3 regions of the Wenzhouxiangella sp. YN1 genome follow, and region 3 is predicted to be linked to each of the others. Evidence: riboswitches for the same ligand, from Rfam matches in the RefSeq annotation. Region 3 holds a riboswitch; each other region holds the start of a gene.
What was found. Region 3 has a riboswitch for cobalamin ahead of ACEWQZ_RS02875 (hypothetical protein). Riboswitches for the same ligand answer to the same signal wherever they lie in the genome.

Region 1 (10,566 bases), on a different contig from region 3:
GCGGATCGACTCGGCCTGCTCCAGAACCCCGGCGCAATCCAGGGCGCGGGCCGGAACGGCCTGCATCAAGCCGAACACCGGCAGGGCCACAAACAGGAATCTGAAAATCATGTCGCGAGTATAGCGACTTGATATCGGGATAAGAATGCCCAAGAGTGCGCTGCTCAGTGCCGCGCGGCAGGATGGCTGTCGCTGCGCTCCAGCGATTGTGCGCTGCGCGCACAATGCGAACCTGACTTGTCATGTGCCGCAGGTTCGAATGCGCCGTGGGCAGGACGGTGGCTGTTTGAGCGGAAACGGCTTCGATTGAAAACTGGCGCGCCCGGCAGGATTCGAACCTGCGGCCTTCGGCTTCGGAAACCGACACTCTATCCACCTGAGCTACGGGCGCGTGCAGCGCTTTATTGTAACCGAAAACCGCGATTTTTCTCACTCCGGGTCGCGTTACGGCCGCGCGCCGCGGCGTCGGGTACACTGGCGGCACGTCAGCATCCGGAAAACAGCTTGTTCATGCGCACTCCAGTCGCGGTCACCTCGGGCCTGGTCGTTGCGGTCATTCTGATCGAATCGATATCAGCGGGTCTGACCGTGCTGCTGCCGGCATCGACGCTGTATGTGCAGGCCGGCGACGGCTTTGCCCCCCCGGTGGTGTGGCCGCTGCTGCCGATACCGGCGCTGATCTGGCTTGTCGGCAGCCTGGCTGGCGGGACCATGGCGGCAGCAGCCGCACCGCAGGCAGCCTGGGGGCTGGCCGTGGGCGTCCTGCTGGCGCTGCCGGCCATACTGCTGGTGGGGCTGATCAGCCCGGGCAACTCCATGGCCCTGCTGGCCGGCGTGTTGCCCGTGGCCGGCGCAGCGGCCGGAACCGCCCTCAGCGTACGGCTGAGGCAGGCGCCTGCAAGCACCGCCAAACAGACGGTATAATCGCGTTTTTCCCGGGGTCCGTCATGCGGGCCGTATTGTATTTTCAGTCAATCGTGAGGTCCGTCCGGCGTGTCCGAGCAACATGATCGTCAATTCATCCAAACGTTCAGTGTGGTGGTGGCCGCGCTGACCGCTTTCATGGTGGTCATCATCATTCTGGCACTGGTGATTCACTACTACGCCTACGAGCCCGACCAGAGCACCGCGCGTCAGGCCGCGGTGGATGAGCGCCTGCAACCCGTAGCCGGCGTGTATGCCGGTGAAACCGGGCGCGCGGCCGCTCAGGCCGCGGCCGAAGAAGCCGCCGCCAGTGCCGAGGCCGAAGTCGCTTTCGACGGCTCGACCGACGGCCAGATGATCTACTCCCGGGTCTGCTCGACCTGCCACGACACCGGCGCGGCCGGAGCACCCAAGCTCGAAGCCGGCGACTGGAGCGACCGCCTGGACAAGGGTCGCGAGACGCTGCTGACGCACGCCATCGAGGGCTTCAACGCCATGCCGGCGCGCGGCGGCCGTTCGGATCTCAGTGATGAGCAGGTCACCGCCTCGGTTGACTACATGCTCGACCAGGTGCAGTAGAGCTGCTTGCGGTCTTCGCGGGCGCGGGCCTGAAGATCGGGAAACAACGTCAGAAACGCGGCTTCGATGGCGCGGTCGTGCGCATCGAGCAACCGGACCCCGGCGGCCAGCGGCCAGCGCCGCCCGTGGCGGTAAGCCAGTAGCGAGAACGTTTTTTCCAGCATGGCGCGCTCGCCGTAACGCTGCCACAGGCGCTGAGCGCGTGCCCAATGACTGAAACGCACCAGCCGCGGCGGCAGCTGCGCCTGATGACGAGCCAGCAGCTCGTCGATCTCGGCGGCCAGTTGTTTCAACCCGGTGGGCCCGAAGCGCGACCAGTGCCGGCTCAGCATGTAATCGAACAGCACATCGAAGATCACGCCGCCATAGCGACGCCACGGCGGCTCGAGACGCTCGAGCAGGCCGATGACTGCGGGATGGGCATCGCTGAAGGAATCGATCCGCCGGTGCAGCTCGACCCCTGCTGCCCAGCTGGGAGGCAGATCTTCCAGGGCCTGGCGTCCCTTGACGTGATCGCCCAGAAACGCTCCCAGGCGCAGGCCTTCATCAGAGCCGGCGAGCACCACATGGGCGAGATGATTCATGCCAGACGCGGAATGGACGGGTGAGTTATGATGATGCCCCCGCGGCGGGCACTCAGGCAAGTTTCAGCGGCACGTCCCGATCACTGAAATGGCGCTGTGGGGCCCGCAAACAGCGCTGGCAACTGTCAAGGACACCTCAATGGATACCAATCCGGGCGAGTTTCCGACCGAATCCGCCGAATTCTTCATCACCGGCCCGGCCGGCAGGATCGAGTGCCTGGCCGATGTGCCCGAAGCCGGCGAGGAACGCCCGGCCACAGCCATTCTCTGCCACCCGCACCCACAGCACGGCGGCACCCTGCGCAACAAGGTGGTGACCATCATGGAGCGCAGCCTGCGCGAGCTGGGGCTGCGTACCGTGCGCTTCAACTTTCGTGGCGTCGGCGACAGCGAAGGCGAGTTCGACGACGGCGAGGGCGAAGTCGACGACCTGTTGGCGGTGCTGGACTGGCTGCGCACGACCCGGCCCGACGACGACCTCTGGTTGGGCGGCTTTTCGTTCGGCTCCTACATTGCGCTGAAAGTCGCCCAGGATCAGCCGGTTCGCCAGCTGATTTCAATTGCACCGCCGGTCGAGCGCTACGGCTTTGCCGAGTTGCAGGCCCCCGACTGCCCGTGGCTGGTGGTGCAGGGCGACGAAGACGAGGTTGTCTCGCCCGAGGCGGTCTATGACTGGGCCGAAAAACTCGGACAGGACGCCAACCTGGTGGTCATGGAAGGCACCGGGCACTTCTTCCACCGCCGCCTTATGGACCTGCGCGGCCTGATCAAGAACCATGTCCGGCCCAACCTGCCCTGAGCGAGACGGCAGCGCAGCAATCAGCGTCACCCCCGGGGCACACTGAACAGCCAATGATTCAAGACGGTCCACTGGCCCGCTATCGGGCGCTCGTCGATGGCGGCGAGCTCAAGTCCGACGCCGCGCAGCAAGCCATTGCCCAGGCGCTGGAGCAGCGTCATGCGGCGTTGCTCGCGCGACCGGCACGCTGGATCGACCGGCGCCGCCGGCGCCATCGGCCGGTGCGCGGGCTTTATCTGCACGGCCGGGTCGGCCGCGGCAAGACGCTGCTGATGGACCTTTTCGCCGACAGCCTGAAAGCCACTGACGTCCCGGTCTGGCGCATCCACTTTCACCGCTTCATGGATCATGTCCACGCTGCGCTGCGCAAGCGAGATCGCCAGCGCGATCCCTTGCCGGCCATTGCCGGCGAGATCGCCACACGCTGTCGGGTGTTGTGCTTCGACGAATTCCATGTCAGCGACATCGCCGACGCCATGCTGCTGGGCGGCCTGCTCGAGACCCTGTTCGAACGCGGCCTGTGCCTGGTGGCAACCAGCAACACCGCCCCGCGCGAGCTGTATGCCGAGGGCCTGCAGCGCCGGCGCTTCATTCCCGCCATTGAAGCCATCGAGCGACACTGCGAGGTCGTTCACCTGCAGGCGGCCACCGATTACCGGCTGCGCGAACTGGTGCGCCAACAGATCTATTACCACCCCATCGACGATGAGGCCAGAGCCGCCATGCGCGAGCGCTTTGCCGCCCTGGCCCGCGGCGAGCGCGTCCAGACCCGCCCGCTCACGGTGCGCGGCCGGTCCATTCAACCGCTGCGCCGCGCCGGGCCGGTGGTCTGGTTCGACTTTCAGACCCTGTGCGAGGGCGCGCGCTCCAGCGGTGACTACATCGACCTGGCGCGGCGCTTCGACACCGTGTTCGTCAGTGAGGTGCCGGTCATGGTCGAGCGCGACAACGACGCCGCGCGGCGTTTCATTCACCTGGTCGACGAATGCTACGACCGCTCGGTCAAGCTGATCGTCTCCGCTGCAGCGCCGCCACAACAGCTCTACACCGGCGAGCAGCTCGCCGCCCCCTTCGAGCGCACCACCTCACGCCTGATCGAGATGCAGAGCCACGACTATCTGGAACGGGAACACCGACCGTGATGGTTGGCTGGTTGGCTGGTTGGCTGGTTGGCTGGTTGGCTGGTTGGCTGGTTAGCTGGTTAGCTGGTTGGCTGGTTAGCTGGTTAGCTGGTTCAGCAAGCATATCCGCCAATACCATCCTCGCGCGGCGAAGCCGCCCCGCAACGACATCAGACGTCGAACCAGCCAACCAGCAAACCCATCAGTCTTCGATCAAGGCCTCAATGACATGCTGCACATAACTATCGAACTCGGGCTCATCCTTGTCGGGCACCAGACCCTGGGCCTGGAGCTGCAGATAACCGACGTAAGAGGAATACATCAGATGGGCGCGGTGGCGGGCCGGGCATTCACCCAGACCCAGCTCTTCCAGGGCGGCGGCCAGATACTTGATGCGGCGCTCCGTTACCCGCCGCAGCACCGGCCCGATGGCGGGATGATCGGGGCTGGCGCAGAGGGCGGCATACACCCGGTGGGTGAGCGTCTGCCGACTGGTGCGCCAGACAAAATCGGCCAACCGTTCGGCCGGCGCACTGGCGGTACTCAACGACAGCTTCAGGTGCTGGCGATCCTGCCGCTCCCAGCGCTCGACCGCCCGCACCAACAGCTCGTCGCGGCCCGGAAAGTGCCAGTAGAAGCTTCCCTTGGTAATGCCCAGACGGCGCGCCAGGGGCTCGACCCGCAGTGCGGCCATCCCTTTTTCGGCAATCAGCGCCAATGCCGCCTGCTCCCAGTCAGCCGGCGTCAGGGGCAATTTGTCGCCCGTACTGCGATCTGTACTTGATTTGACCATGATGATCCGCGATGGTACCCCTTCCAGCGTTCGGAAGTGACCGCAAGCTCTTGTGTGCCGGCCAGACCGAACCAATATGACATTGCATTGACTAATGAACAGGGTAAACCCATACTCTGCCGTATGGAAGCTGTGCGTAAACTCAACGACGACATTCGCCGCCGCCAGATATGGACCGATGACGGCATCCGGCTGAGCCTGCGCTATTATGGCGACGACCGTGCGCCCTGTGTGCTCATGGCGCACGGCTTCGGCCAGACACAATACGCTTGGGAAAGTACCGGACGCCAGCTGGCCGCTGCCGGCTGGCAGGCGGTCAGCTATGACGCGCGCGGTCACGGTGAGAGCGATCGCGCACCCAGTGGCGAGTACGATTTCGAGCAGTTCATCGAAGACTTCCGCCGGGTGTGCGCATCCCTGCCCAACCGGCCAGCGGTCATCGGCGCCTCGATGGGCGGCCTCACGGCACTGCTTGCCCACTCGGAAAAACCCAAGGTGGATCTGGCCGCGCTGGTGCTGGTCGACATCGCGCCGCGCTGGGATGACAGCGGCGTGGAGGCCATGCTGGCGTTCATGCGCCAGAATCCCCGGGGTTTCGAAACCCTTGATGACGCCATCGAGGCCGTCGGTGGCTTCCTGCCGCACCGCAAGCGCAACGGTTCCAGCGACGGGCTGACGCGCAACCTGCGTCAGGGGCGCGACGGACGCTGGTACTGGCACTGGGATCCGGCCATGCTGGCGCTGGCCGAGAAGAGCAGCAACCTCCAGTCACGGCTCAAGTCGGCTTCGCGCAGACTCAAGATTCCCACTCTGCTGGTGGCCGGCGGCCAAAGCGAAATCATTGGCCAGGAACACATCGAAGAGTTTCTCAAGCTGGCACCGCACGCCGAGCAGGCCACCGTGGAAGAAGCCTCACACACGCTGGCCGGAGATCGCAACGACCATTTCATGGGCGCCGTCACGCCGTTCCTCAAGCGGCAGGCCACCCAGGGAGCAAGCTGATATGACCCTGTTTCTTTTCCTGCTAGCCCTGCTCGTTGCGGGGCTGGCCTGCGCCTATTTTCGTGCTTCGATCAACACCTGGGCCATCGTCACCGGCCTGGTGGGCCTGGGCTTCACCATTGCCGGCGAGCCCGGCTGGATCTCGCTGATCATCTTCTGGGTGCTGTTCATTCCCGTGGCCGCCGTGCTCGTCAACCGCGGCTGGCGGCGCGAGCTGCTCACCCGAGCAGCGATGGACGCCTTTGGCACCATGACCCCGCAGATTTCAGAAACCGAGCAGGCCGCCCTGGACGCCGGCACGGTCGGGTTCGAAGGCGAATTGTTCGCCGGCAATCCGCGCTGGAGCCGCTTTGTCAAGAAGCCGCTGCATGAGCTGAGCACCGAAGAACAGGCTTTCGTCGATGGGCCGGTGCAGGAGCTGTGCGACATGCTCGACGAATGGGAAAACACCCACTACCGCGCCGGCGTATCCGAACAGGCCTGGGACCATATGCGCAAGCACGGCTTCTTCGGCATGATCATTCCGAAGGAGTTCGGCGGCCTGGGCTTCTCGGCCACCGCCCACCGCGCCGTGCTCGAGAAAGTGGCGGGTGTGTCGCCGATGGTCGGCTCGATCGTGGCCGTACCCAACTCCCTGGGCCCGGCCGAACTGCTGCTGCACTACGGCAGCGACGAGCAGAAAAACCACTACCTCCCGCGCCTGGCCTCGGGCGAAGAAATTCCCTGTTTCGGCCTGACCAGCACGGTCGCCGGTTCAGATGCCACCTCGATTGCCGACTACGGGGTGGTCTGCAAGGGTAACTACAAGGGTGAGGAAGTCCTCGGCATCAAGCTCAACTTCGAAAAGCGCTACATCACGCTCGCCCCAGTAGCAACCGTGGTCGGCCTGGCCTTCCGTTTGTACGATCCCGACGGCCTGATTGGCGATCGCGAGGACATCGGCATTTCCGTGGCGCTCCTGCCGGCTGACACCGAGGGCGTTGACATCGGCCGGCGCCACATGCCGCTCAACGTGCCCTTCCCCAACGGCCCGATCCGCGGCAAGGACGTGTTCATACCGCTCGACCACCTGCTGGGCGGCGTCGAGCACGCCGGCAACGGCTGGCGCATGGTCATCGAGTCGCTGTCGGTCGGTCGCGCCATCTCGCTGCCGTCATCAACCTCCGGCGGCTCCAAGGCCGCGGCGCTGGTCACTGGCGCCTACGCGCGCATCCGCAAGCAGTTCAACCTGCCCATCGGCCGCTTTGAAGGTATCGAGGAGGCGCTGGCCCGCATTGCCGGCCACACCTATGCGATCAGCGCGCTGTCGCGCCAGACCGCCTCGGCCATCGACGATGGCGAGCGCCCGTCCGTACCCGGCGCCATTGCCAAATACCACGCCACCGAATACGGGCGCGACATTGTCAAGGATGCCATGGACATCCACGGCGGCAAGGGCATCATTCTGGGCCCGAAGAATTATCTGGGCCGCGCCTGGCAGGGCGCGCCGATCTGGATCACGGTCGAAGGCGCGAACATCCTCACGCGCTCGCTGATGATCTTCGGCCAGGGCGCCATCCGCTGCCATCCCTACGTGCTCAAGGAGCTCAAGGCGCTCGAGATCGAAGACGAAGACGAGCGCCTGATCGAATTCGACAAACTGCTGTTCAGCCATGTTGGCCATTCGATCTCGAACGCCGTGCGCGCGTTCGTGCTGGGCCTGAGCTTTGCCCGCTTTGCGGTCGTCCCCGGCGACCGGCGCACCCGCAAGTACTACCGCAAGCTCAGCCGCTACAGCGCCGCCTTTGCCTTCCTGGCGGATATCGCCATGCTCACTTACGGCGGCAAGCTGAAAATGAAGGAGAAAATCTCCGGACGGCTGGGCGACGCCCTGAGCCATCTCTACATCTGCTCGTCCATGCTGCGTCGCTTCGAACACGACGGCCGCCCGGCCGCCGATCAGCCGATCCTGGCCTGGGCCTTTCACGACGCCATCTTCAAGATTCAACAGGCCATGTACGGCGTGGTCGACAACTACCCCATGGCTTGGGCGCGCCCGTTTCTGCGCCTGATCATCTTCCCCTTCGGCCGTGTCGAGCGTCCGCCCAACGACCGCCTGGGGCACAAGGTCGCCGCGCTGCTGCTGTCACCATCCGAGACGCGCGACCGCCTGGCCCGCGGCATCTACAAGACCAATCGTGAAGGCCACTGGCTGGGCGTGCTCGAAGCACTGCTGCCGGATGTGATCGCAGCCGAACCGGTCGAGCGCAAGTTCTCCAAGGCGCTGCGGGCAGGCGAAATCGAGGGCTACACCTTCGAGCAGCAGCTCGAACAGGCTCGCGACAAGAAGCTGCTTGCCGACAAGGAGATCGAAGTGCTCACCGACCTGCGCAAGCGCGTCCTCGAAGTGATCAGCGTCGACGACTTCGATCTGGCCGAACTGCAGGCCGGCCTGACCGACAAGTGCGAGGCCATCCGCGACCAGCACGAAACCGACGCCAGCTGAGGCCTGCCAGTCCGCGTCACCGTTTACCGGCCCCACACCGGTGCCGGCACTGCGTTATAATCCTGATGGTCGGTCGGCGCTGCCGCCGGCTTTCTTTTTGCCAAATCGCAGTGAGTTTTCGGGAAGCCGGTGCAAGTCCGGAACTGCCCCCGCAACTGTAACCGGCATTGACGCACAGGCGTTGATGTTGCTGGATAAATCCACTCCGCCGAAAGGAATGGGGGAAGGATCCAGCCTGGGCCCGCCACAGCCGGCCACCGGAAGTCAGGAGACCGGGCTCGCTGCATCAGTCTGAACTTCCGGGTTGCGGCGGGCGACCGGTGTCGACGACAGTCATTTTCCTTCGCTGTCGGTGGCGCTGCCCTGCCACCCACCCGGCTTGATGCGCGGGTGAGCGCAAGGAGCACACATGCAACGCACCACCTTGAGCGTGCTGGCGAGCGCCGGCATGCTGATCTCGAGCGGCCTTTCTGCCGCCGACTCAACCTTTGATGGCGATACCGTCCAGGTCACGGCGACGCGAACGCAGCAGTCGATCGACGCCTCTCTGGCGGCTGTTTCCGTGATCACTCGCGACGACATCGAGCGCGTCCAGGCGCCGGATCTGCTGGAGCTGCTGCGGCTTCAGGCCGGCATCGACGTCGCCCGCAGCGGCGGCCCTGGGGGGCAAACCAGCCTGTTCATGCGCGGCAGCAACTCCAACCACGTGCTCGTGCTCGTCGACGGCGTGCGCGTGAGCGCAGCGGGTTCGGGCGGCTTCACCTGGGAGATTCTCGATCCGTCCATCATCGAGCGCATCGAAATCGTGCGCGGGCCGCGCGCGGCGCGCTGGGGCTCGGACGCCATCGGCGGCGTCATTCAGATCTTCACCCGCCTGCCCGATGGCGGCGGCGCACGCGCCGCCTACGGTCGCTATGATGATCGACAGCTGGCCGCGCAGGTCGGCAACGGATTCATCGGCTTCAACGCTTCGGCTCGTCGCACCAACGGTTTCTCGGCCCAGAATCCCTCCGGCCCCTCCTATGACCCCGACAATGACGGTTTCGAAAACCTGAGCTTCAGCGCCCGCGGCGACCACCCGCTCGGTGACGGCCAGCTCAACTGGTCAGCGCGTGCCGCCAGCGGCGACGTCGAGTTTGATCAGGGCGAAACCGATTTCCTCAACTACGCCCTGAGCGGCAGCTACCGACAGGCCACCCGCGGCCCGTGGACGTGGGAAGGCTCGGCCGCCTTCTATCACGACAACATGGAAACCGATAACGGCTTCAGCATCGCAGACGCCGTCACCCGCCGTGTGCAGGCCGGCTTTCAGGCCGAACGCGGCGTCGGCAGCGGCACCTGGCTGCTCGGCGTCGATGCCTGGCAGGTCGATGGCGACACCGACGACTCATTCGACGAAAGCCGCGACAACGTCGGCATCTGGACCGGCCTGGACGGCGGCGACCGACAGCTTTCATGGGAGGCCGCCCTGCGCGCCGACCACGACAGCCAGTTCGGCTCGGCGCTGACCGGCAACCTGGCCGGCGGCTGGCGCTTCACCGAAAGCCTGCGGCTTTCGGCCAGCCTGGGCCGGGCCTTCCGCGCGCCGACCTTCAGCCAGCTGTACTCGCCCGGATTTGCCGGCCAGTACGCGGGCAACCCCGACCTTGACCCTGAAACCTCGCTCAGCGGCGAAGTCGGCCTGGACTGGTCCGGCCCGGGTGGCCACGGCCTGAGCCTGAGCCTGTACCAGAATGAAATCGACGACCTGATTGCCTTCACCGGCGTCGACTTCGAGGCCGTCAACGTCGAAAAGGCACGCATCCGCGGCGCCGAGCTGGGCTACCGTTGGACCACCCGCCAGTGGCGGGCAGAATCCAACCTGACCTGGCAGGATGCCGTCAACCGCTCTCAGCACACCGACCTGCTCCGGCGCGCCGACTTCAAGGGTTCGCTGACCCTCGATCGCACCTTCACCAACGGCGGCTGGATCGGCGGCGAAGTCGTCCACGTCGGCAAGCGCCCGGACTTCGGCGTCGAACTGCCCAGCCACACCCTCGTCCACCTGCGCGCCGGCTGGCCGCTGGGCGCGGGCCTGAGCCTGGAAGGCAGAATCGAGAACCTGACCGACAAGAAGTACGAACCGATCGCCGGCTACAACGCCGCCCGCCGCGCCGCCTTCGTGGCCGTTCGCTGGCAGACGCCTTAGCATATTCGCTACCGGCGACGACAGAACCCGCCGAGCTCAGCTCGGCGGGTTGCAAGGCGCCACGCACCTCGATTAAAGACCCCATCAAAAG
Region 2 (10,566 bases), on a different contig from region 3:
CGGGGTGAGAATCCAGTTCTCGCGCCGCCGCGGTTCGGCCGCCAGCAGGTTGAGGGCGTCGGCATCGACTACCAGAGGTCTGTCATGTTCCGCCGCGCGCCGCCACAGCGCGCGCGCCCAGTCGTCCTGTCCCAGACCCGGCCCGAGCGCCAGCACGTCGGCGCGCTCGACCAGTTGCTCGAAGTCTTCGAGCGTGTCGACGCCGTGGCTCATCAGTTCGGGCTGGAGGCTCGGGGCGAGGGTGGCATGGTCGGCGCGGGTGGCAAGCGTGACCAGGCCGCTGCCGCTGCGCAGCGCCGCACGGCCGGCCAGCACCGGCGCGCCGGCCATGCCGTGGTTGCCGCCGGCTATCAGCACCCGCCCGAGCGTGCCCTTGTGGGTGTCGGCCGCTCGCGGCCGCAGGCAGCAACGCAGCCGTGACGCATCCAGCAGGGTCGCCTCGGGCGCGACGGCGTCGTGGATTGCCGCCGGCGTGTCGAGCGCATCGAACAGCACGTCGCCGCAGAATCGGCCGGCCTGGCCGGTGTGCAGCCCGCGTTTTCGGCCGATGAATGTCACGGTTGCATCGGCCTGTACACAGTGGCCAAGCGGCACGCCGGTATCCGCGCTCAGGCCCGACGGCACGTCAATGGCCAGCACCGGGCGGCCGGCGTCGTTGATGTGCTCGATCAGCCGGGCGTAGTCATCGCGTACCGGCCGGTCCAGGCCGGTTCCCAGCAGGGCGTCGACGATGACGTCGCCGCGCAGGCGCTCTCCGGGGGCTGCGATGCCGCCCTCGAGGGCCAGCCAGTCGCGTGCGGCCTTTGCGGCGCTGCCGGCAAGCTCATCGGCTGGTTTCATGGCGATCAGCTGAACCGACAGTCCGGCCTCGCGCGCCAGTCGGGCCATGACGTAGCCGTCGCCGCCGTTGTTGCCGCCGCCGCAGCAGATGGTCAGCGCCCGGGCTTCGGGCCAGCGGGCGCACAGGATCTCGAAGGCGCGTCGTCCGGCCCGGCGCATCAGCTCGTAACCATCGATGCCGTGCTCGGCGATGGCCAGGCGGTCGAGTTCGCCGACCGTGGCGCCACGGTAGAGCGGCACGGTGGGATAATGTTGCCCATGAGTCATGATCGCGATTATAGGCAAAGCGGCGGGGACCCTGCCGCGCTGGTCGAGCGCATTCGCCAGTGGGGTCGCGAGCTGGGCTTCTCGGCGGTCGGCGTGACCGACACTGATCTGTCGGGTTACGAAGAGGGCCTGGATGCCTGGTTGGCGGAAGGGCGCCACGGCGAGATGGCCTGGATGGCCGCCCACGGGCGCAAGCGAAGCCGCCCGGCGCTGCTGCACCCCGGCACGCGTTCGGTCATCGTCACCCGCATGGACTATCTGCCCGAGACAGCGCGTCCGGTCGCCGAGCTGCTCGACGAGCCCGAGCGCGCGGTGGTGTCGCGCTATGCGCTGGGCCGCGACTACCACAAGCTCATCCGCAAGCGGCTCAAGAAGCTGGCCGAGCGCATCGAGGCCGAGATCGGTCCGTTCGGTCATCGCGTGTTCACCGACTCGGCGCCGATAATGGAAAAGCCGCTGGCGGAAAAGGCCGGGCTGGGCTGGATCGGCAAGCACACTCTCGTCCTGAGCCGTCATGCGGGCTCCTGGTTCTTTCTGGGCGAAATCTTTACCGACCTGGAGCTGCCGCCGGACGAGCCGGTCAGCCAGCACTGCGGCAGCTGCCGGCGTTGCATCGACGTGTGCCCCACCCAGGCGATCACGGCGCCGTATCAGCTCGACGCGCGTCGCTGCATTTCCTATCTGACCATCGAGCTCAAGGGCTCGATTCCCGAAGAGCTGCGGCCGTTGATGGGCAACCGCGTGTTCGGCTGCGACGACTGCCAGATGGTGTGCCCCTGGAACCGCTACGCGCAGTTCAGTGAAGAAGATGACTTCACGCCGCGCAAGGACCTGGATGCCGGCGATCTCGTCGAGCTGTTCGGCTGGGACGAGGCTACTTTTCTTGCGCGCACCGAGGGCAACGCCATTCGCCGCACCGGCCACGAGGGCTGGCTGCGCAATCTGGCCGTGGCCCTGGGCAACGCACCGACCACGCCCGAGGTTGTCGAAGCCCTGCGCGCGCGCCTGACCCATCCTTCGGAGATCGTGCGCGAGCACGTGCAGTGGGCGCTGGCCCGGCATCAGGCCGGGTAGGGCGCCGCGGACCTGGCGATTACTCGACCCGGATCGGGATGCGCGCAATCACGTGCCGGCGCATGTGTCGCCGCGGTACCGCACTGGCCGGCAGGCTGTAGCGGTTGACCTTGATGCCCTTCTTGCGCATGCGCTCACGACTGCCGGTCAGCAGCGGGTGCCACGCCGGCAGCGGCTGTCCGAAATGCAGGCGGCGATAGGCGCAGGTATCGGGCAGCCAGTGGTAGCGGGGCACGTTGGAGGCGCTGAGCTGATGGCAGTGCGGCATCTTCTCCTGCCGGTTTTCATAGTCGCTGCAGCGCACCGTGTCCATGTCCAGCAGCGGGCAGGCCACGCCGTAGACGGTGACTTCGGTGTTGCCCTTCTCGCGCATCAGGCAGCACTGGCCGCAGCCGTCGCACAGGGCTTCCCATTCTTTCCGGTTGAGCTCACCCAGGGAGAAGTGCTCCCAGAATCTTTCTCGCATGTTTCAGAACCCATCAGCCCTTGACGTTGACGATCTGGCGCAGGACGTGGACGACTTCGGTCAGGTCCTTCTGGTTTTCCATGACCTCGTCGATGTCCTTGTAGGCCGCCGGAATCTCGTCGACAACGCCCTTGTCCTTGCGGCTGATCACGCCTTCGGTCTGCTTTCTCAGATCGTCGGCGGTGTAGCGTTTTCTGGCCTGGGTGCGGCTCATGCGCCGTCCGGCGCCGTGGGCGCTGGATTCGAAGCTGTCGGGATTGCCCAGGCCGCGCACGATGTAGCTGCGCGTGCCCATGCTGCCGGGCACGATGCCCAGCTCGCCGCGGCCGGCGCGAATCGCGCCCTTGCGGGTCACCCACACCTGGTCGCCGAAATGCTGCTCGCGGGTCACGTAGTTATGGTGGCAGTTGACGGCGTTCTTGGTGATGGTGAACGGCGGCAGATGACGACGCAGGCCTTCGAGCACCAGTTGCATCATCTCTTCGCGGTTCTGGCGGGCATAGCTCTGCGCCCACTCGACGGCTTCGACGTAGTCGTCGAAGTGCTCGGTGCCTTCGCGCAGGTAGGCCAGGTTGCGGTCGGGCAGCTGAGTGTTGAGGCGCATCATGTCCTCGCGCGCCTTTTCGATGAAGTAGGTGCCGATGGCGTTGCCGATGCCACGGCTGCCCGAGTGCAGCATCACCCAGACCTGTCCGGATTCGTCCAGGCACACTTCGATGAAGTGGTTACCGCCGCCGAGCGTGCCCATCTGCTGGACCCAGCTCGAGCGTTTGCCCATGCGCTTCATCACGTCGGGGTGCTTGGCCAGCACGCGCTCGAGACCGGGCTTGAAGCGTTTGGCCGCGTTCACCCGCGCGCGCTCGCTCTCGTGCTGGGCAAAGCCCACCGGCACGTCGCGCGAGATCTGGCCGAACACGCGCTTGAGCATGCGCTCGTCAAGGTCTTCGGCCCGCAAGGACAGCTGCAGCGCCATCATGCCGCAGCCGATGTCCACTCCGACGGCGGCGGGAATGATGGCTTCGCGGGTGGCCAGCACCGAGCCCACGGTCGAGCCCATGCCCAGATGGGCATCGGCCATGGCGGCAACGTGGCGATGAATGATCGGCAGCTGCGCCGCGTTCTCGAGCTGCTGCCGGGCAGCCGGGTCGAGATCCTTTGCCCAGCTGCGAATGGGCCAGGGCCCCGTCGTTGGCTGAGTCTGAACAGTCATGAATGCAACCTTCCTTCTGATGCCGATCCTTGGGTGATGCCTGTGCGGGTCACGCCGGTCTTGCGGGCGCAGGCAAGCGACCGTCGGGGCCGGGGCCGCGGCGGCAATCACGCAGTTATCGGAAATATGCACAACGGCCGCAAAGCCGGCGCGAGTCACTTTGTTGTACATATATACACTAGCATGAACGCCCCCGACCGGGCCAGTCGGCGCCGCGTTTTCCGGCGCCCGGCGGCGGCGATTGCCTGGGCAGTGGGGTGGTAATCGGATCGGTTATGATTCAGGCGTTTACCGTCAAGAGCCTGCAGGTCAGCTGCCGATGCGAAGAGTCTACAAGTCGAAAATCGATGCCTGGCTGCTGGCGGCGCTGGCCGGCGGCGTGGCGGTCCTGGCCTATATCGCCGGCATGACGCTGATGAGCGGGGGGCCGATGGTCCGGCTGCAGAGCCTGATCGTGGTCGCTGCTCTGGCGCTGACGCTCTGGGTGCTGCTCGGCACCCGTTACACCATGGAACCCGAGCGGCTGCTGATTCGCAGCGGCCCGTTCAAGTGGACGATCGCGCTGGCCGACATTCGCGCCATCAAATCCACCAACAATCCGGTGGCCAGCCCGGCGCTGTCGCTGAAAAGGCTGCGGATCGACTACGGCAAGGATCAGGTCGTGCTGATCTCGCCGCGCGATCGCGACGCATTCGTGCGCGAGCTCGAGAGCCTTCGCCGCCAGGCGCGTTGATCACGCGCTGCTTGAAGGCTCAGGACTGCAGGTGCGCGAGCAGCTCGTCGAAGTAGTCGCGGATGCGCGCGGCGTTGGTGCCGGTATCGCTCAGGCCCACGCGCGACTTCGAGCGCACGTCGACGGCGCTGCCGCCGTCCGCGCCGCGGATGCGAATGACCACGTCGTCCTTGAAGCCGAACCAGAAGGTCGTGGCGGTCGCTTCGATGCGGCCCTGGGCCTCGTCGGCCGCGACGATTTCCCAGCCCTGCGCCCGGGCAACCGCCAGGGCGTGCTCGAAGGCGATGGCCGGCCAGGCGTCGATCTTGAGCGTCTGAATGTCGGGATAGGCCTCGCGCTGCTTGCGCGCCGTCTGTTCGCCGGCGTACTCGGGCGGGTTGGGTGCATCGGCTCGCAGCGGCGCAATGGCGACGAACTCGGGCGGGTCGGCGGTGTCGGTGGTGATGTCGTGAATCTTCGGCACCGAGCCCGCGCTTTGCGCCAGACTCCAGGGGATGCCGGCGGTGGCCAGGCCAACGACCAGCGCGGCGACCAGACCCGCCGCTCCGCCGCGGCGCGTGGTCGGAATCAGCAGCAGCGCGATCGCCAGCGCCGCGGCGGCCACGCCGCCGTACACGGCCCAGCGCATCAGGGTAAAGCCAAGGCGGAAATCCCACAGCCCCAGGCGCGTGCCCGGCCCGGCGATGAGCAGGGTCAGCAGGGCCAGCAAGGCCAGAATGACAACGACGGCGCGCAACGTTCGCATGTTTACCTCCGGCAACAACATGGGCCTGAACCGTCCGTTACTATAGCAGCGCACCGTCAACCCGACGTGCATGATCAATGGCTTGCAGGCGCCAGCGCCACAACTGGAGAATCAACAAATGAACTGGCTCGAGGCCGTCATTCTCGCCCTTGTTCAGGGGCTCACCGAGTTCCTGCCGGTGTCCAGCCAGGCGCATCTGGTGCTGTATTCCTGGGTCACCGGCGGTGCTTATCAGGGCCTGGACTTCGACATCATCCTGCATGCCGGGTCGCTGCTCGCCGTGGTGGTGTACTTCCGGCGAGAACTCGTGGCCATGGCGCGCTCCTGGTTCGGGTCGCTGGCCGGGGGCGGTGGTGATCGTGATTCCCGCCTGGCCTGGTGGCTCATCATCGGTACCCTGCCGGCCGTGGTCTTCGGCTTCTTGCTCAAGGATCTGGCCGAAGAAGAGTTGCGCGCGATCTGGATCATGGCCGCATCGCTGGTCGTCTTCGGCCTGGTGCTGGGCTGGGCCGATCTGCGCGGGCGGCGTGAGCACGATGAGCATCAGCTGGGTTTGAAGGGCGTGCTCATCATCGGGTTTGCCCAGGTGCTGGCGCTGATTCCCGGAACCTCGCGCTCGGGTATCACCATCACCGCGGCGTTGTTTCTGGGCCTGACGCGCGAAGCCGCGGCCCGCTTTTCCTTCCTGCTGTCGATCCCGGTGATCACCGGCGCCACCGTGCTGGGGCTGCGCGATCTGTCGGTCGCCGAGCTTTCTGCACCGTGGGCGCTGCTGCTGCTCGGTTTTGTCGTCTCGGCGGTGAGCACCTTCCTCTGCATCCACTATTTCCTGGCGTTCATTCGCCGCATCGGCATGCAGCCGTTTGTTGCCTACCGCGTTGTGCTCGGGCTGGTGCTGCTCGGGCTGGTGTTGCTGTAACCGATTACGACTGTGCTGGGCTGGCGCCGGGCGCGGGCGCGCCTCTGCGCAGAAATCAACCCGGCAGGAATGGGAATGACATTCCTGCCGGGTTGATGACCACCGGCTTCGGCGTTGAAAGCGCCGCCACGCGAGTGTCTGGCCGGGATGGCTCAGAAGCTGAAAACGCGGATGCCCGGGTCCAGCATCTGCGCGGCCATGTCCGGTGGCGTGGCCACGCCCACACCGTCGATCAGGTCTTCCTTGCTGTAGTCGCTGTTGGGCAGATACAGCGCACAGACGTTGGCAGTGGCCCCTTGCTGCAGCAGCCCGCGCATCATCTGGCCCGGGGTGACGTTGTTTGGCCGGAGCGCGGGCGCGTCATATTGCTGCAGCGCCAGATCACCGGCGGTGTCACACAGCAGGATGTTCACCTTGGCGCCTTGCTGAGCCATCGTGCTGGACAGCACCATCGCCATGCCCTGGGTTTGCAGGGATTCGCTGGTCACGATGACCAGCACTTCATCGACCTTCTGTGAATCGGCTGCGTGGGCGCCGATCGAGGCGGCGAAAACCATGGCTGCCGCCACTACTGTCTTGAGCATGTTCATCATCGCGTTGTTCTCCTTGGGGTTGAGGGTGGTTCAGAGCGCCCTGGTGAAAAAACACCAGTCGGTGCAGCCGTAGCCGCTACTGGCTGTTTCCCCTTTCATTGGACATGGTGAGGTCTCCTTGAGTGGGGGACGACCGTGCGGGCCGCGTGCACGTGCGCTGCAAATAAGGGCTTGCCTGCCGTCGCGCTTGAGGGGCACGGGTAATGCAGGAATATTAGATTATCATGATGCAGCGTTGTCGACTGGGTATCCAATGGATCGGTCATCTATCGCTGACAGCGCTGGCTCATGCCTTCTCGGCAAGCCCCTTCAGGGTGATCATCGGCTGTTTTTCGGGCAAACGATCGAATTCCCTGATGCGCAACATGTTGTGTTGACAGTGCGTCTGTTCCCCATTATCTTGTGCCATGCTGGTACTCGACGGCGGTGCGGAAAGGTTCACCACCGCCCGAGGGTTTAATAGGGAATCCGGTGCAAGTCCGGAACTGCCCCGCAGCGGTAAGCGAAAACGAAATGCAGCATCAGCACTGGGCCGCAGATTGTCCGGGAAGCGCTGCAGAGTAGGTGGCTCCATCGATCAGCATGATCAGGGCACCGCGTTCGCAAGTCCGAAGACCTGCCGGCACGTCGGGTGCAATTGCAAGCTCGCCCGGCGCGGGTAACCGCTTCCGCGGGGAGGCGTGTTGCGCGGGGACTCCATGGCGCCGGGTTGCGGCCTGCCCCGAAGCGACGTTCTCCGAAAGCGGTGTTGCCCACAGGTCCTGCGCGAGGGAGCAGGAGAATGTGCCGCAGCGTCAGTGAACTGAACGTTCCTGCGCGCCGCAAACGGAGTCAAATCATGGATTATTCCGAACTCTCAGCGCAGCCGGAGACGGCTGAGCGCTCTTCTTCCACCCGTGCCTCCTGCGCCAGCGATAAAGCGCATACGCATGATGGCAAGACGGGCGAGCATCATCACAGCGGGCTGAAAAACATCATCAAGCGTGATGGTCGCGTCGAGCCCTATATTCCCGGCAAGGTCAACGGTTGGGGGCAGTGGGCAGCGGCCAATATCGGCCGGCAAGTCGACTGGTCGGCTGCGGTCATTGACGCCGTCAGCGCCATGCCGGAAACCGCGCCCAGCGCCGAGCTGCAGGAAAAGCTCATCCGCAGCTGTCTCGATCACGACACCTGGTCGTGGTACCTGATGGCCGGGCGCTTGTATGCATCGCATCTGCACAAGACCATTCATGGCTCACGTATCCCGACTCTGGCCGCGCTGCACGAACGCATGGTCGAGGATGGCATCATGAAGCCGCTGGCCTATGATGGGGAAGAGTACGCGCTGGCCAATACATGGATCGATCACAAGCGCGACTATGAGACACCGCACTTTTCGCTGCACTACCTGCGCCGCAAATACAGTTTGCAAAACCGTATTACCGGTCAGGAATATGAAACCCAGCAGTTTGTGTACATGCGCATGGCCATGGCTCTGGCCGAGCATGCGCCTGCCGAAGAGCGCATGGCGCTGGTCGAGCGCTATTACCGCGCCTTTTACCGCAAGCTGATCTCCGCGCCCACGCCCAACTATGTCAACCTTGGAACGCGTCTGCGCGGTTTCGCGTCATGCTGCCTTTATGTCAGCGGTGATACCGAACAGTCGCTTGCCATCGGCGACCACATTGCCTATCGCATGACGGCGGCTTCGGCCGGGATCGGCAGCCACATCATTACCCGCAGCAAGGGCGACCCGGTGCGTGGCGGGGCCATTGAGCACATGGGCAAGCTGCCGTACTTTGCCGCGATGGGCAAGGCCATTCGCGCCAATATGCAGGCCGGTCGCGGCGGCGCCTGCACGACCTATTATTCGGGCTTCGATCCCGAGGCCGAGGTGATTGCTCATTTGCGCAATCCGCGCAGCACCGAAGACCGCAAGAATCGCGATCTGCATTATGCGCTGGTCACCAACCGCCTGTTTGCCGCCCGGGCGGCGCGCAATGAGCGCGCGTTTTCCTTCAACGTGCACAATGCACCCACGCTGACCGAGCTGTTCTTCAGCGGAGATGCCAAGGGCTTTGCCCGCGAGTATGCCCGTCTGGAGCGGGATGAGTCATTCGAAAAACAATGGTTCAGCCCGCGTGATCTGGTTCTGACCGCGCTCAACGAGGCGCTTGAAACCGGCGTGGCGTATCTGGCCAACATCGACGAGATCAATCGCCATACGCCGTTCAAGGAGCCGATTCATTCAAGCAACCTGTGTCTGGAGATCTGTGAGCCCAACCGCCCTTATCAGGACATGCGCGACCTCTACAGCAGTGAAGAGGTCGGGCGTATCACCGTGGCCGACGAGCACGGCGGCGCGCATTATTTCAACTTCAATCAGGAACTGAGGCTGTCTTGTGGACGCAGGGTGTTTGCCGGAGAGCTCGAGGCCGGGGATCAGCTGGCGGGCAAGCGCCGTGGCAGTCGTGCCGAATGTGCCGGCATCAAGGTGGCTGGCGTGCTTGAAAGCTACCCGGAGCCCGAGGTGGCTCTGTGTTCGCTGGGCGCCATTGCGCTGGACAACTTGCCCGACGGCGATGACGAGGCCTATCAGGAGGCGATGTATCTGACGCTCAAGATGATCGACTACTGTATCGATCATGCCGACTACGTTTTGCCTCATGTCGGCGTGACCGCCCGCGCGCGGATGAACGCCGGTGTGGGTTTGATGGGCGTGGCGGCGCACATGGCGCGCAGGAGACTGCAATTCGACACTCGTCGCGGCCGCGAGGAGCTGCACCACATCGCCGAGCGACACATGTACCACGCCATTCGTGCTTCGCTTCGCCTGGCTCGGGAGCGCGGCAAGCCGCGCTGGATACACAAGACGAAATGGCCCGACGGCTGGCTGCCGATCGATACCTACAATCGCAATGTCGATGAGCTGGGTGATTTCGAATACCGCTACGACTGGGAAGCCCTGCGCGCCGAGGTGGTCGCCAACGGCGGCATTGGTCACTCCTGCCTGGTGGCTTTCATGCCGGGTGAATCGTCTTCCAAAGCGCTGGGCCAGCCCAACTCGATCTACCCGGTGCGTGATGTGGTACTCGGCAAGACCGACGGCAGCGTGACGGTGCGCTGGGCGGCACCGGACAGCGACGACCCGCAGGTGGCTTATCAATCGGCCTGGGATATTGCCGAGATCGACATGATCAAGGCTTATGCCGTGTTTCAGAAGTTTACCGATCAGGCCATCTCGGCCGACTTGTGGCGGCGGATTGCCGACGACAGCAAGGTCAGCAGCAGCGAATTGCTCTCGCACTATCTGGCGATGTTCAAGTATGGCCTGAAGACGCGCTACTACTACAACTCGAACGTGGCCTCCGACAAGTCCATTGCCAACGCCGGCAGCATGACCGATGCCGAAGACACAAACGGTTGTGACAGCTGCACGCTGTAACGGCAGTGCCGCGCTTGTTGTTTGTTCGTATTTTTTCCTGCTCGGCGAAGCCGATCAGGTCACATCAAGTTCGAGGAGTTTAATTGATGACTACCGTGTTGCCAGACAAGATCTTCAACACCGAAAAGACTGACTACGCAAAGCCGGAGATCCTTCTCGGCGAAGCGCCCGGGCTGTTCGATACCATCAACAAGTCCTACCCGGAGCTGTGGAAGCTTTACAAGACGCTCAAGTCTCAGGACTGGGACGAAAACGAGTTTGACTACGCGCCCTGCAACGTGCAGTTCAAGACCTG
Region 3 (10,566 bases):
TGTCGTTGATACGCTTGAACTGATCGAGATCGATGAACAGCAGGGCAATGTGGTGTTGGTTGTGCCTGGCTGATGCCATCGCCTGTTCGACTCGGTCCTGCAACAGGTTGCGGCTGGCCAGGCCGGTGAGCGCATCCTGGCTGTACTGCCGTTCGAGCTGTTCCTGGTACTGCTTACGCTCGGTAACGTCGTTGATGATGCCGACAAAGTGACTGACCCTGCCCTTGCTGTCGAAGACCGGAGCCACCGTGAGCTCATTCCAGAAGGGCGTGCCGTCCTTGCGGTAGTTGCGCAGCAGCGCTTTGCCCTCCTGGTGGCGACGAATCGCCTGGCGGAGTTCGAACAGCTCACGCTGGTTCGTGTCTTCACCCTTGAGGAAGTTGGGGTCGCGGCCCATCACCTCCTCGCGCGTGTAGCCGGTGATCTGCTCGAAGGCGCTGTTGACATACACCAGCGGCGTGCCCGAGTGGCCCGCCGAGGTGATCATCACGCCGTTGGGAGAGGCCTCGATGGCCCGTCGACTGAGGCGATTGAATTCTTCGGCCGACTTCAAACTGGCTTCGGTTGCCTGCCAGAGTGATCCCCAATGGTACCTATCGAGTGCGTATGACAGGTCGGCGGCAACCTCTTCGACCAGCCTGATCAGGGCTGAATCGAAAAAGTCTGGCTCGCCGGAAAACAGACTGATCGCACCGACAGTCTCACCATTGCTTCGCAGTGGACAAGCGGCTGCTGACTGAAGACCATTCTCACGGAACAGTTGATGGTTTCCCGCCAGGCGGCTTTCGGTTGACAGGTTGTTGCTTATAAAGATGCGGCCTTCCCCAATAGCAATCTCGACGGGCTTGTCGAGAGGCTGCTCGACCACGAAAGGCGTCGTCTGCGCGAACAATTTCGAATAATCGCCGTTGCTGGCGCTGGCGGCCATCTGGATGGTTTTGCTGTCGTTCTGAAGCAATCCGACCCAGGCCAGATTGAGTCCGCCGCGCTCGACGACGATGTGGCACGCGCCTTCGAGTAGTGCTTGACGGGAATGGTTTTGCACGATCAGCTTGTTTATCGCACTCAGCGCGGAATACAGCTGCTTGAGCCGCTGGATCTGTGATTTTGCCGACTGCAGTTCCCGGACCCGCTGTACGAGCTCAGCGCTGCGTTCTTCGAGCTTGCGCACCAGCGCCTGGCTGTATCGTCGTTCTGCCGCCACGCCTGAAGGTTTTGTCTGGCGCGGTTGCGTTGGCTGACCATCGGAGTTTTCCAGCACAGCTTTGAGCCGCTTCAGGAACACTTGCGGTTCGGTCGGTTTGATCAGGAAGGCGTCGGCGCCGAGGTCCCGCGCCAGGCGCTCGTCCTCGGTCTGTGTGCCGGTTGCCGTATAGACCAGGAAGGGAATTGTCGCCAGGCCTGGGTCGGCTTTCCACTCCCGTAACAAGGTATAGCCGTCCATGGTCGGCATGCGCAGGTCGCTGATGACTACATCGGGTGGCTTTCGCCGCGCCAGCTCGAGTGCCACGGCGCCGTTCCCGGCTTCAGTTACATCAAAGGCGTGGGCCCGCAACAGCGACCGCAGCAGATAGCGATTTTCTTCTTGATCATCGACGATCAGTGCTCGGCTCATCCGCTCTTCTCCGCGTATCGCGCAGGATCACGATGGCCGGCCCGAAGCCTGTCTGTCTACGGGCCGGTCGCCCGTTTCAGCTATCTCATTTCCCACCGGGGCCTCCCGCGCCAAGGTGGATTCTGATGTTCAGCATACGGAAAACGGCCGCGGCTTGCCATACGCACAGCAGACCAGGGCGGTTGGACTGATTGCTCGGAGCACGCTCAGAGCACGTTGCGTGGCGGCATCAGTACGCTGGCAAGGATCATCCCTGTGGTAAGTGCAATGGCTGTGACGCCAGCCAGAACGCTGGTTTCCAGGCCGCCGAGCACATCGTCCTGCAGTAGCGTAGCCAGGCTGCGCAAGCCGATGCTGCCCGGTACCAGGAGAATCAGGCCCGGAATGTGAAGAATCGAGGAGGGCCGGCCCGAAAATTTCACATAAAGGTTGCCTGCCAGGCCAACGGCAAGGCCGCCAGTAAACGCGCCGATGATCGGTGCTTCCAGCCATCCGCCCAGGCTGGCGCCAATCCAGGAGATGATGGACACCAGCAGAATCCAGATCCAGTCGCGCGCGTGGGCCTGAATAAGCATCATCAGCCCTCCGGCAGCGCAGATCAGGCCGGGGAAGATCATCCATGCCGGCCTGAATGAGGATTCAGTCAAGGCGACGGGGCCAACGATGGCCTGGCCGGCCATGCCGCCGAGTACCAGACCGAACGCCAGCAGCGCAAAGATGGTCACCGCAAACGACAGACGCGAGGATCCAGAAACTAGGTGGCCGGTGGAAAGTTCGCGCGCGGCGGTGGTCAGATCCATGCCGGGCAGCAGGGGGATCATCGCCGCGAGGACTACGGGCATCAGCGCCGTGCGGCCGTCGAACCCGCACCACAGGGAGCCTAGGAAGGTGATCAGGGCAGACACCAGGGGCATGATCAGGCGCGCGCGCTCAACGTGCTGGCGCATCCACCAGATGCTCAAGCCAGCAACGCCACCCAGCGGTGCAGCCAGCACGGTTTCACGCCAGCCGCCGCCGAGCAGCGGCGTGACACCACCGGCGATCAGCACAAATGCCAGCACTTCCAGCCAGGCGCCGTAGAGTGGTGGTGCGGTGTCGATGGCGTGAACGCGCTCATCGGCCTGCTCCGGATTGGCACGGCCAGTGTCGAGGTCGTCCATCACTTCGGCCAGGTCGGCCAGTTTCGAAAGGTTGGCCGAGCCCGGCTCACAGCGGGCCAGAAAGGTTTCCTGCCGGTCGCCGTCCTTGAGAGAAATGATCAGTGCCGTGGGCGTGGAAAAGAACTCTGCCTGCAGGCCCAGGCGCTCGGCCATGATCTTCATCGCCGACTCCAGACGATGGGCCGGCGAGCCCACATTCAGCAGGGCGCGGCCGAGGTTGAGCACCAGTCGAGCGTGGCGGCTGGATAGGTCGGAGGGTTTACTGCTGGCTACGTTAGCAAAGGCTTTGTTCACGGGTTTTTCCGAGGTTTCTCACTGCGATGGTCCCCCGGAAGTGTCGCACAATCGAGTGTCGGTTCCCCAGAAGACTTCGCCGTGTACAGTCGCGCTCATCCAAGCGGGGCTGTCGGGCCGGTATTGACCGTGATTGCTGCGAAAAAACGACTGTTTGTCTTGATTGTTACCCCGGCAGCAAACGGATTGCTGCCGGGGTAATAGTGATCGGTTAGCGTCGAGTCTCGCTAACTCGCTGGCCTTCGATAACGGTGCCAATGGCATGGGTGGTGAATTCGAACGGATCGCCGTCGAACAGGGCAACGTCGCCGTCCTTGCCCACTTCCAGCGAACCGACGCGGTCGGCCAGGTTGAGAATGCGTGCCGGCGCCATGGTGACCATCTCCAGCGCCTGCTCAAAGGTAGCGCCGTGGGGCAGGGTCATGGCGGCTTCCAGCAGCACCACGCGGGTCTTGGGTACATAACCCTCGAAACCCGACTGCATGACAACCTCGATGCCCGCGTCCATCAGCTGTGCGGCGGTGGTGAAAGCCATGTTGCGGGTGTCGCCGCCGGCCTGGGCTCGCGCCATGGTGGGGTGAATGATCACCGGCACGTCGGCGGCCTTGATCTCGTCGATCAGCAGATGCGCGTCGCTGGCGCCGGACAGGATCAGCCGGAAGCCGAATTCGTCGGCCAGCCGGAGGGCATTCATGATGTCGCTGTGGCGATGGGCCTGGATGATCAGCGGCACCTCGCCGGAGAGGACATCGACCACGGCATCCAGACCCAGGTCACGCGCCGGGGCCTTGTCCTTGTCGGCTGATTCGCGCTTGTCGCGGTAGTCCTGCGCGGCATAGAACTGTTCGCGCAGCATGGCCACCGCCTTGGAGCGGTTGCCCGGCGACGAGCGCTCGTGGCGTGTCGCACCTGCGCCCAGCGTTGCTGCCAGGGCCGAGTACGGTCGCACGACGGCGTCATCAATGGTGCGGCCGGCGCTTTTGGCAATCAGCATCTGCCCGGAGACCACCTCACCCGGGCCGTGGCCGGTGTGCAGGGTGGTCACGCCGTGCTCGCGCTGCCATTCAACCAGCTTTTCCAGCGGGTTGTAGGCGTCGATGGCGCGCAGCTCCGGCTGGATGGCCGCCGAGCGTTCGAGCTGGTCCTGGTCGTCGGGCTGATTGAGATAGCCTGACAGGCCCACGGTGGCGCGCGCGTCGATCAGGCCGGGCGTGGCCACGGCCGATTCCAGCACCATGAGCCCGTCGGGGATTGCCGTCGAGCCGGCGGGGCCAACGGCGCTGATCTTGCCGTCGGTGATGACGACGACGCCGTTTTCGATCATCTTGCCCGGCGCGGTGTAGAGCTTGTCGGCGCGCACGGCAATGTCCTGCGCCAGAACGGGCAGGCTGACGAGCGCCAGCAGTGCCAGTATGGCCGTGTTGCGAATCATCTGGTTCATTCCGTGCCTCCGTGACCGTGAATGTGGCCCTTGCCGTCGTCGTCCGACAGCGCGTTGACGCCGCCTTCGGCAACCAGGCGGTCGTCAGGGTCGTTCAGGTTGAAGCGGCGCTTGCCCTCCACCCAGGTTTCGAGCACGCGGGTATAGACACTGAACGGGTCGCCGGAAAGGATCACGAAGTCGGCATCCTTGCCGGGCGTGAGCGAACCTGCGCGGTCGGCGATGTCGAGCATTTCCGCGCCGTTGATCGTGAGTGCTTCCAGTGCGGTCTCGCGTGACAGGCCGGCGCGGATGCCCATGGCGGCCATGCGCAGGAAATAGCGCGAGTCGGTCACCCAGTCGTCGGTGTGCACGGCGATCTTGGCGCCGGCCTTCTCCATGGCCGGGGCCGAGCGGGTCAGCATGTTCTTTGCCTCGAGCTTGCCGCCGGGGCTGTCGATCAGAATCAGCGACGCCGGAACGCCGGCAGCAGCGATCTCATCGGCCACGCGCCACGCCTCGGAGGTGTGGTGCAGCACCATGCGGAAGCCGAATTCCTCTTTCAGGCGGATCGCGGTCATCAGGTCGTCGTGACGATGGCTGTGAAAGTGCACCATGCGCTTGCCGCTGAGAATCTCGCTGAGGGCATCGAGCCCCAGATCACGCGCCGGCGCTTCGCCCGCCTTGGCGTTCTTTCTCTTGTCGGCGTATTCCTGTGCCTCGATGTAGGCTGCGCGCACCAGCGCTGCAGACTTGGCGCGCGTGCCCGGGAAGGGCGGCTTGCGCATCGGGTTGGTGCCGTTGGCCATTTTCATGCCGCCGGCAATGCCGCCGTCGTCGAAGCGGTAAGCCAGGTCGGTGATGGTGCGACCGTCGCGCAGCTTGAGGTAGACCGTCTGCCCGCTGATCAGGTAGCCCGAGCCGGGCATGATATTGACGCTGGTGATGCCGCCCGACAGCGCCCGCTTGAGGCCTGAGCTGAGAACGTTGACCGAATCCATTGCCCGGGTCTCGGGCTGAATCGGGCCGGAGCTGTCGGCGCCGGAAACCTCGCCGATGTGGCTGTGGGTGTCGACAATGCCGGGCATGATGACCGTGCCCGAGTCGAGTTCGGTGACTTCGGCGCCGGCAGGAATGTCGACTTGGTCGCGACTGCCGACGGCCTTGATCTTGCCGTCGACCACGATCAACGCGCCGTTTTCTACCGGATCACCGTCGACGGGAATGACCCTGGCCCCCACGAAGGCGTGGGTATCCGCCAGCGCAGCGGGTGAGATTGCGACCAGCAGCAGGCTTGCTGCCAGCCAGTGTGAAAGCTGTCTCAAGAGGCTCTCCTTGGGATTGACTGACAAGCTCAACAACATGTCAGGAGCAAAGGCGCAATGCAACCGGAAATGTTGCAGCGTGTGATCGGCATGGACTGAAACGACGGCAAATTGTGAGCTGGTTGCCGGCCCGGTTGACGTTCATCCACGGGCGCCGGGTCTGCCCAGCCCGACCGCAGTGCGATCGGGCCGGGCAGGCCGGCTGGGCAGGCTGGCCCTGGCGGCCCTGTCAGGCGGCTTGCTGACGCATCTGCCGGGAGGCGGCCACCATGTTTTCCAGCGAGGCCCGGGTTTCTTCCCAGTCGCGGGTCTTGAGGCCGCAGTCGGGGTTGACCCACAGCCGATCGGGGTCGATCCGGCGGGCCGCCTTGTCCAGCAGCTCGGTGATCTCGGCTGCTGAAGGGACGCGCGGCGAGTGAATATCCCAGACGCCGGGGCCGATTTCATTGGGGTAGCGAAAATCGACAAAGCTGTCGAGCAGCTCCATGCGCGAGCGCGAGCTTTCTATGGAGATGACATCTGCATCCAGCGCGGCGATGGAGTCCATGATGTCGTTGAACTCGGAGTAGCACATGTGGGTATGGATCTGAGTGGCATCATCGACCACCGTTGACGCCAGGCGAAAGCAGTCGATGGCCCAGGACAGGTAGTCGGGCCAGTCGCGGCGGCGCAGTGGCAGCCCCTCGCGCAGGGCCGGCTCGTCGATCTGAATCACGCCGATGCCGGCGGCCTCCAGGTCCTTGACCTCATCGCGAATCGCCAGCGCGACCTGGCGGCAGGTTTCGCTGCGCGGCTGATCGTCGCGCACGAACGACCATTCCACGATGGTGACCGGGCCGGTCAGCATGCCCTTGACCGGGCGATCGGTCAGGCTTTGCGCATGGGTCGACCATTCGACCGTCATCGGCTCGGGTCGCTGTACGTCACCGAAGATGATCGGCGGCTTCACGTAGCGCGAGCCGTACGACTGCACCCATGCGTGCCTGGAAAAGGCGAAGCCATCGAGTTTTTCGCCAAAGTACTCGACCATGTCGTTGCGCTCGAATTCTCCGTGCACCAGCACGTCCAGCCCCAGTTCTTCTTGTGTGCGGATGGTTTTCTCGATTTCCTTGCGCAGGGCCTGGCGGTAGGAGTCGGCGTCGAGATCGCCGCGCCGATGCGCTGCCCGCAGCTTGCGGATCTCGGCGGTCTGGGGAAACGACCCGATGGAAGTCGTGGGGTATTTCGGCAGGTCGAGCCGTTGCCGCTGAATGGCCTGCCGTGTCGCATAGGGGTTGTTGCGCCGCAGGTCGTCATCGCTGATGGCCGAAACTCGGGAACGCACGGCCTGGTTGGTGGTCGCGCTTGACTTGCGGCGCGAGGCAATCGCCCGACGACTGGCCTCGAAACGCTCGCTGACTTGCTCACCTTGCCCGGCCAGCGCCTTGCTCAAGGCGTCGAGCTCATCCAGTTTCTGCCTGGAGAAGGCCAGCCACGATTTCAGTTCCCCGTCCAGCCCGGTTTCCAGCTCGAGGTCGATGGGACAGTGCAGCAGCGAGCACGACGGCGCAACCTGCAGGGAACGGCTGCCCAGCACCTGCTGCGCCTGTTCGAGCATCTTCAGGCGCTGGTCGAGATCGGCGCGCCAGACGTTGCGGCCGTCAATCACGCCCAGCGAAACCAGCCAGTCCTGCGGGAGCTTGTCGGCAAGCCTGTCCAGCGTTTCCGGTGCGCGCACCAGGTCGAGATGTACGCCGTCGATATCCAGACCCGCCAGGGTCTCCAGGTTGTCGCCCGGGCCGGCAAAATAGCTTGCCACCAGCAGCTTCGGGTCGGATGTTCCCAGCACCTCGTAGGCGCGCTGCATGGCCAAACGCCGGGCAGCGGTCGAATCAAGGCCGAGAACGGGCTCGTCGAGCTGCACCCAGGTGGCACCGGCAGCGGCCAGTTGCTCAAGCAGTTGTGTGTAGACCGGCAAGAGCGATTCGAGCAGCTCCAGCGGGTCGAAGGCTGCATCGCGACCCTTGCCCAGGCTCAGGAAACTGACCGGGCCGATCAGCACCGGTCGGGTGTCGATGCCCAGGGCCTGCGCCTCTTCGAATTCCTCGACCGCTTTGCTGGAAGACAGCGCAAAGGTCTGCCCAGCCTCGAATTCCGGCACGATGTAGTGATAGTTGGTATCAAACCATTTGGTCATCTCCATGGCCGTGGCGTCCTGTCTGCCACGCGCCATGGCGAAACAGGTGTCCAGATCGACCTCCGAACCGACCGACCCGAAACGCTCCGGAACGGCGCCGACCGTTGCCGCCATGTCGAGCACCTGGTCGTAGAGAGAGAAGTCATTGCAGGGGATCACGTCGATTCCTGCCTCGTGCTGCATCTTCCAATGGCTGCGGCGCAGCTCCGAGGCGACCTGCAGCAGTTCGGCCTGGTCGATGTCCCCGCGCCAGTACTTTTCGGTTGCCTTCTTGAGCTGTCGCTTCGCGCCGATGCGTGGAAAACCAAGATTAGCGGACTGGATCGTCATCTTTCCTTCCTTTGTTGGCGTTCGGAAAAGCTTCTTCCTTCGCGACTGCGGCGTCATTTGCCGCTGCCGGGACAGAAGCCGAGATCGACTCCAGAAGATCGAGCAGCCGTTGTTGTGCGGCCGTTGGGCAGGGGGTGGGCGCGGGGAGCTCGGTCAGAACCTGCCGTGCGGCGTCTGCGCGTGAGCGCCGCCGGGGCAACACGAACAGCCACGCCAGGATCACATCTTCAGGATCGACGTCGCGACCGTCCGAATACAGTGCTTTACGCAGCAGGCCACCGGGGTCGTCCGATTCTGGATCGAAACGCGTGGCGGCATGGTTGTGAAGCGAACGGCTGGCGTGCGCTTCGGTTCTGTCATTTCGGGAGTTTCCCGCTGGCTTGTAGCGCGCCATCAGGACCGCCCCGAAATCGAGCGGGGTGCTGTTGCAGCAAACATGTCGATACCTCCACCGGTCCACCCCGACCGGTTCTTCCGGATGTCATGGTGATGGCAGGTCTCCTGGCTTGCGGCATCAAACACTTCGCCTTCCCGGCCCGGCGGGGTTGCTCGGACCAGTGGCATCAGGAAGTGTCCTGACCGCCTACAGTTGCGGGGGCAGCTTCGGATTCAACGGCATGAGATCACCGCCTGACCGAATTCCCTGTTAGTCCCTTGCGGGAACCATCGATTTCATCCTAACGCAAATGCGAAGCCGTTGTGCATGAATGCCGGCGGACGGTTGCTCGAGCCGTTGATCAGTAATCGTCCAGGCGCGGTGTTCTGCGCGCCCGCTTGATCTCCTTGCGCCGCTGCTTTTTCTTCTTCCAACGCCTTTTTGCCGATCGGCTCGGCCGGGTGGGGATGCGCTTTTTCGGCCGCTGATGAGCTCGCTCGATCAGCGCGGCCAGACGTTCACGCGCTTCCTCGCGATTGCGGTGCTGGCTGCGATGGGTTTTCGCCTCGATCGTGATCACGCCGTCGGTACCGGCGCGCCTTCCGGCCAGATCCAGCAGGCGAATCTTTACCGGCTGCGCCAGAAAACCTGAATTGAGCACGTCGTAGCGCAGCTGTACTCCGGTTTCGGTGCGGTTGACATGTTGCCCACCCGGGCCACCGGCCAGGATGAATTGTTCATCCAGCTCGTTTTCAGGCGGCAGGAAACGTCGGGAAACGGCAGGCATCGGTAGCCACCATTGAACGCCGTGGGGCGCAATAAAGCAAGCCCGCCGCTGCCGGCCGGCGCGTGCTCGAGGCGCGCCGGCGGCCGCAGCAAAGGGCAGCGGCCGCCTGGCTGATCGGAGCGGGTGCAGTGGCATGATCCAGCTCCCGGTTTCGTAAGTGTGGTTTCAGGGCCAGGCCCTGAGAACCGCAGTAATCAACCATCGGGAGGAATTTCATGCAAGATCAACAACACAACGCACCGGTCAGCCTCGGGAACTGGATGCTGACGCTGCTCATCACCTTCATTCCGCTGCTCAACCTGATCATGCTGCTGGTGTGGGCGTTTTCCGGCTCCACGCCGCCAAGCAAGGCCAACTGGGCCAAGGCAGCGCTGCTGTGGATGGTGATCTTCATCGCTCTGAGCATCGTGTTCGGTCTGATGGGCGGGGCGCTCGCCAACCTCTGACGCCTTGTCGCCCGGCGGCCCGTCATTTCGGGGCAGTCGGGCGCGGCCTCCCGCCTTCCTGCTCGTCGGCACCAGCGGCCTCGGCACAGGCTGAGCAGTCGGTGTCGACTGCCTGCGATTCGAAGTAGACTGTCAGCTCCTGCCGCGAAAGAGGAGGTCTGCCATGCTCGAACAGATCGGGTTCGTGCTGACTACGGTTCTGGGGCTGGACGACAATGACCTGACGGTCTGGCAGATGGCGGCGCGCGCCATCGTCGCCTATCCTGTCGGCATCGCTTTTGTTCGTATCGGCAAGAAACGCTTCATGGGCGATTTCACCGCCTTCGACGTGATCATGGGCATCATCATCGGGTCGATTCTCGCGCGGGCAATCACCGGCAACAGTCCGTTCTTCGAGAGCCTGGGTGCCGGGCTCGTGCTGGTCTTGCTCCACTACCTGCTGGCCCTGCTTTCCTACAACATCGAATGGCTCGGAGGCATCGTCAAGGGATCGGGCAGCACGCTGGTCGTCGACGGCGAGATCCAGTGGAAGGCCATGCGCACAAGCCACATCAGCAAGCGTGATCTGATGGGTGCGCTGCGCGAGAAGGGCGGCCTCGACAGCCTCGAGCAGGTGAGGCTGGCGCGGCTGGAGCGC

Region 1: another riboswitch for cobalamin. It lies ahead of ACEWQZ_RS02155 (TonB-dependent receptor domain-containing protein); the one in region 3 lies ahead of ACEWQZ_RS02875 (hypothetical protein).
Region 2: another riboswitch for cobalamin. It lies ahead of ACEWQZ_RS13640 (ribonucleoside-diphosphate reductase subunit alpha); the one in region 3 lies ahead of ACEWQZ_RS02875 (hypothetical protein).

The regions. Positions count from the first base shown of each region.
Region 1 covers NZ_JBJNIO010000093.1:75,450-86,015, forward strand. Annotated here, with positions in the region: gene ACEWQZ_RS02105 (diguanylate cyclase) at 1-111, opposite strand, end outside; tRNA gene ACEWQZ_RS02110 (tRNA-Arg) at 315-391, opposite strand; gene ACEWQZ_RS02115 (hypothetical protein) at 511-924, shown strand; gene ACEWQZ_RS02120 (c-type cytochrome) at 994-1,503, shown strand; gene ACEWQZ_RS02125 (acyl carrier protein phosphodiesterase) at 1,479-2,087, opposite strand; gene ACEWQZ_RS02130 (alpha/beta hydrolase) at 2,227-2,886, shown strand; gene zapE (cell division protein ZapE) at 2,940-4,028, shown strand; gene ACEWQZ_RS02140 (TetR/AcrR family transcriptional regulator) at 4,210-4,761, opposite strand; gene ACEWQZ_RS02145 (alpha/beta fold hydrolase) at 4,924-5,802, shown strand; gene ACEWQZ_RS02150 (acyl-CoA dehydrogenase) at 5,804-8,287, shown strand; cobalamin riboswitch at 8,358-8,582, shown strand; gene ACEWQZ_RS02155 (TonB-dependent receptor domain-containing protein) at 8,697-10,475, shown strand.
Region 2 covers NZ_JBJNIO010000157.1:152,296-162,861, forward strand. Annotated here, with positions in the region: gene ACEWQZ_RS13600 (NAD(P)H-hydrate dehydratase) at 1-1,107, opposite strand, end outside; gene queG (tRNA epoxyqueuosine(34) reductase QueG) at 1,099-2,181, shown strand; gene ACEWQZ_RS13610 (YkgJ family cysteine cluster protein) at 2,201-2,647, opposite strand; gene ACEWQZ_RS13615 (RtcB family protein) at 2,661-3,857, opposite strand; gene ACEWQZ_RS13620 (PH domain-containing protein) at 4,177-4,590, shown strand; gene ACEWQZ_RS13625 (DUF1499 domain-containing protein) at 4,610-5,335, opposite strand; gene ACEWQZ_RS13630 (undecaprenyl-diphosphate phosphatase) at 5,454-6,254, shown strand; gene ACEWQZ_RS13635 (DsrE family protein) at 6,407-6,847, opposite strand; cobalamin riboswitch at 7,242-7,485, shown strand; gene ACEWQZ_RS13640 (ribonucleoside-diphosphate reductase subunit alpha) at 7,686-10,271, shown strand; gene ACEWQZ_RS13645 (ribonucleotide-diphosphate reductase subunit beta) at 10,358-10,566, shown strand, end outside.
Region 3 covers NZ_JBJNIO010000115.1:18,926-29,491, reverse strand. Annotated here, with positions in the region: gene ACEWQZ_RS02900 (EAL domain-containing protein) at 1-1,615, opposite strand, end outside; gene ACEWQZ_RS02895 (threonine/serine exporter family protein) at 1,822-3,069, opposite strand; gene ACEWQZ_RS02890 (amidohydrolase family protein) at 3,281-4,510, opposite strand; gene ACEWQZ_RS02885 (amidohydrolase family protein) at 4,507-5,814, opposite strand; gene metE (5-methyltetrahydropteroyltriglutamate--homocysteine S-methyltransferase) at 6,044-8,320, opposite strand; gene ACEWQZ_RS02875 (hypothetical protein) at 8,301-8,714, opposite strand; cobalamin riboswitch at 8,795-9,003, opposite strand; gene arfB (alternative ribosome rescue aminoacyl-tRNA hydrolase ArfB) at 9,058-9,483, opposite strand; gene ACEWQZ_RS02865 (hypothetical protein) at 9,699-9,929, shown strand; gene ACEWQZ_RS02860 (DUF421 domain-containing protein) at 10,093-10,566, shown strand, end outside.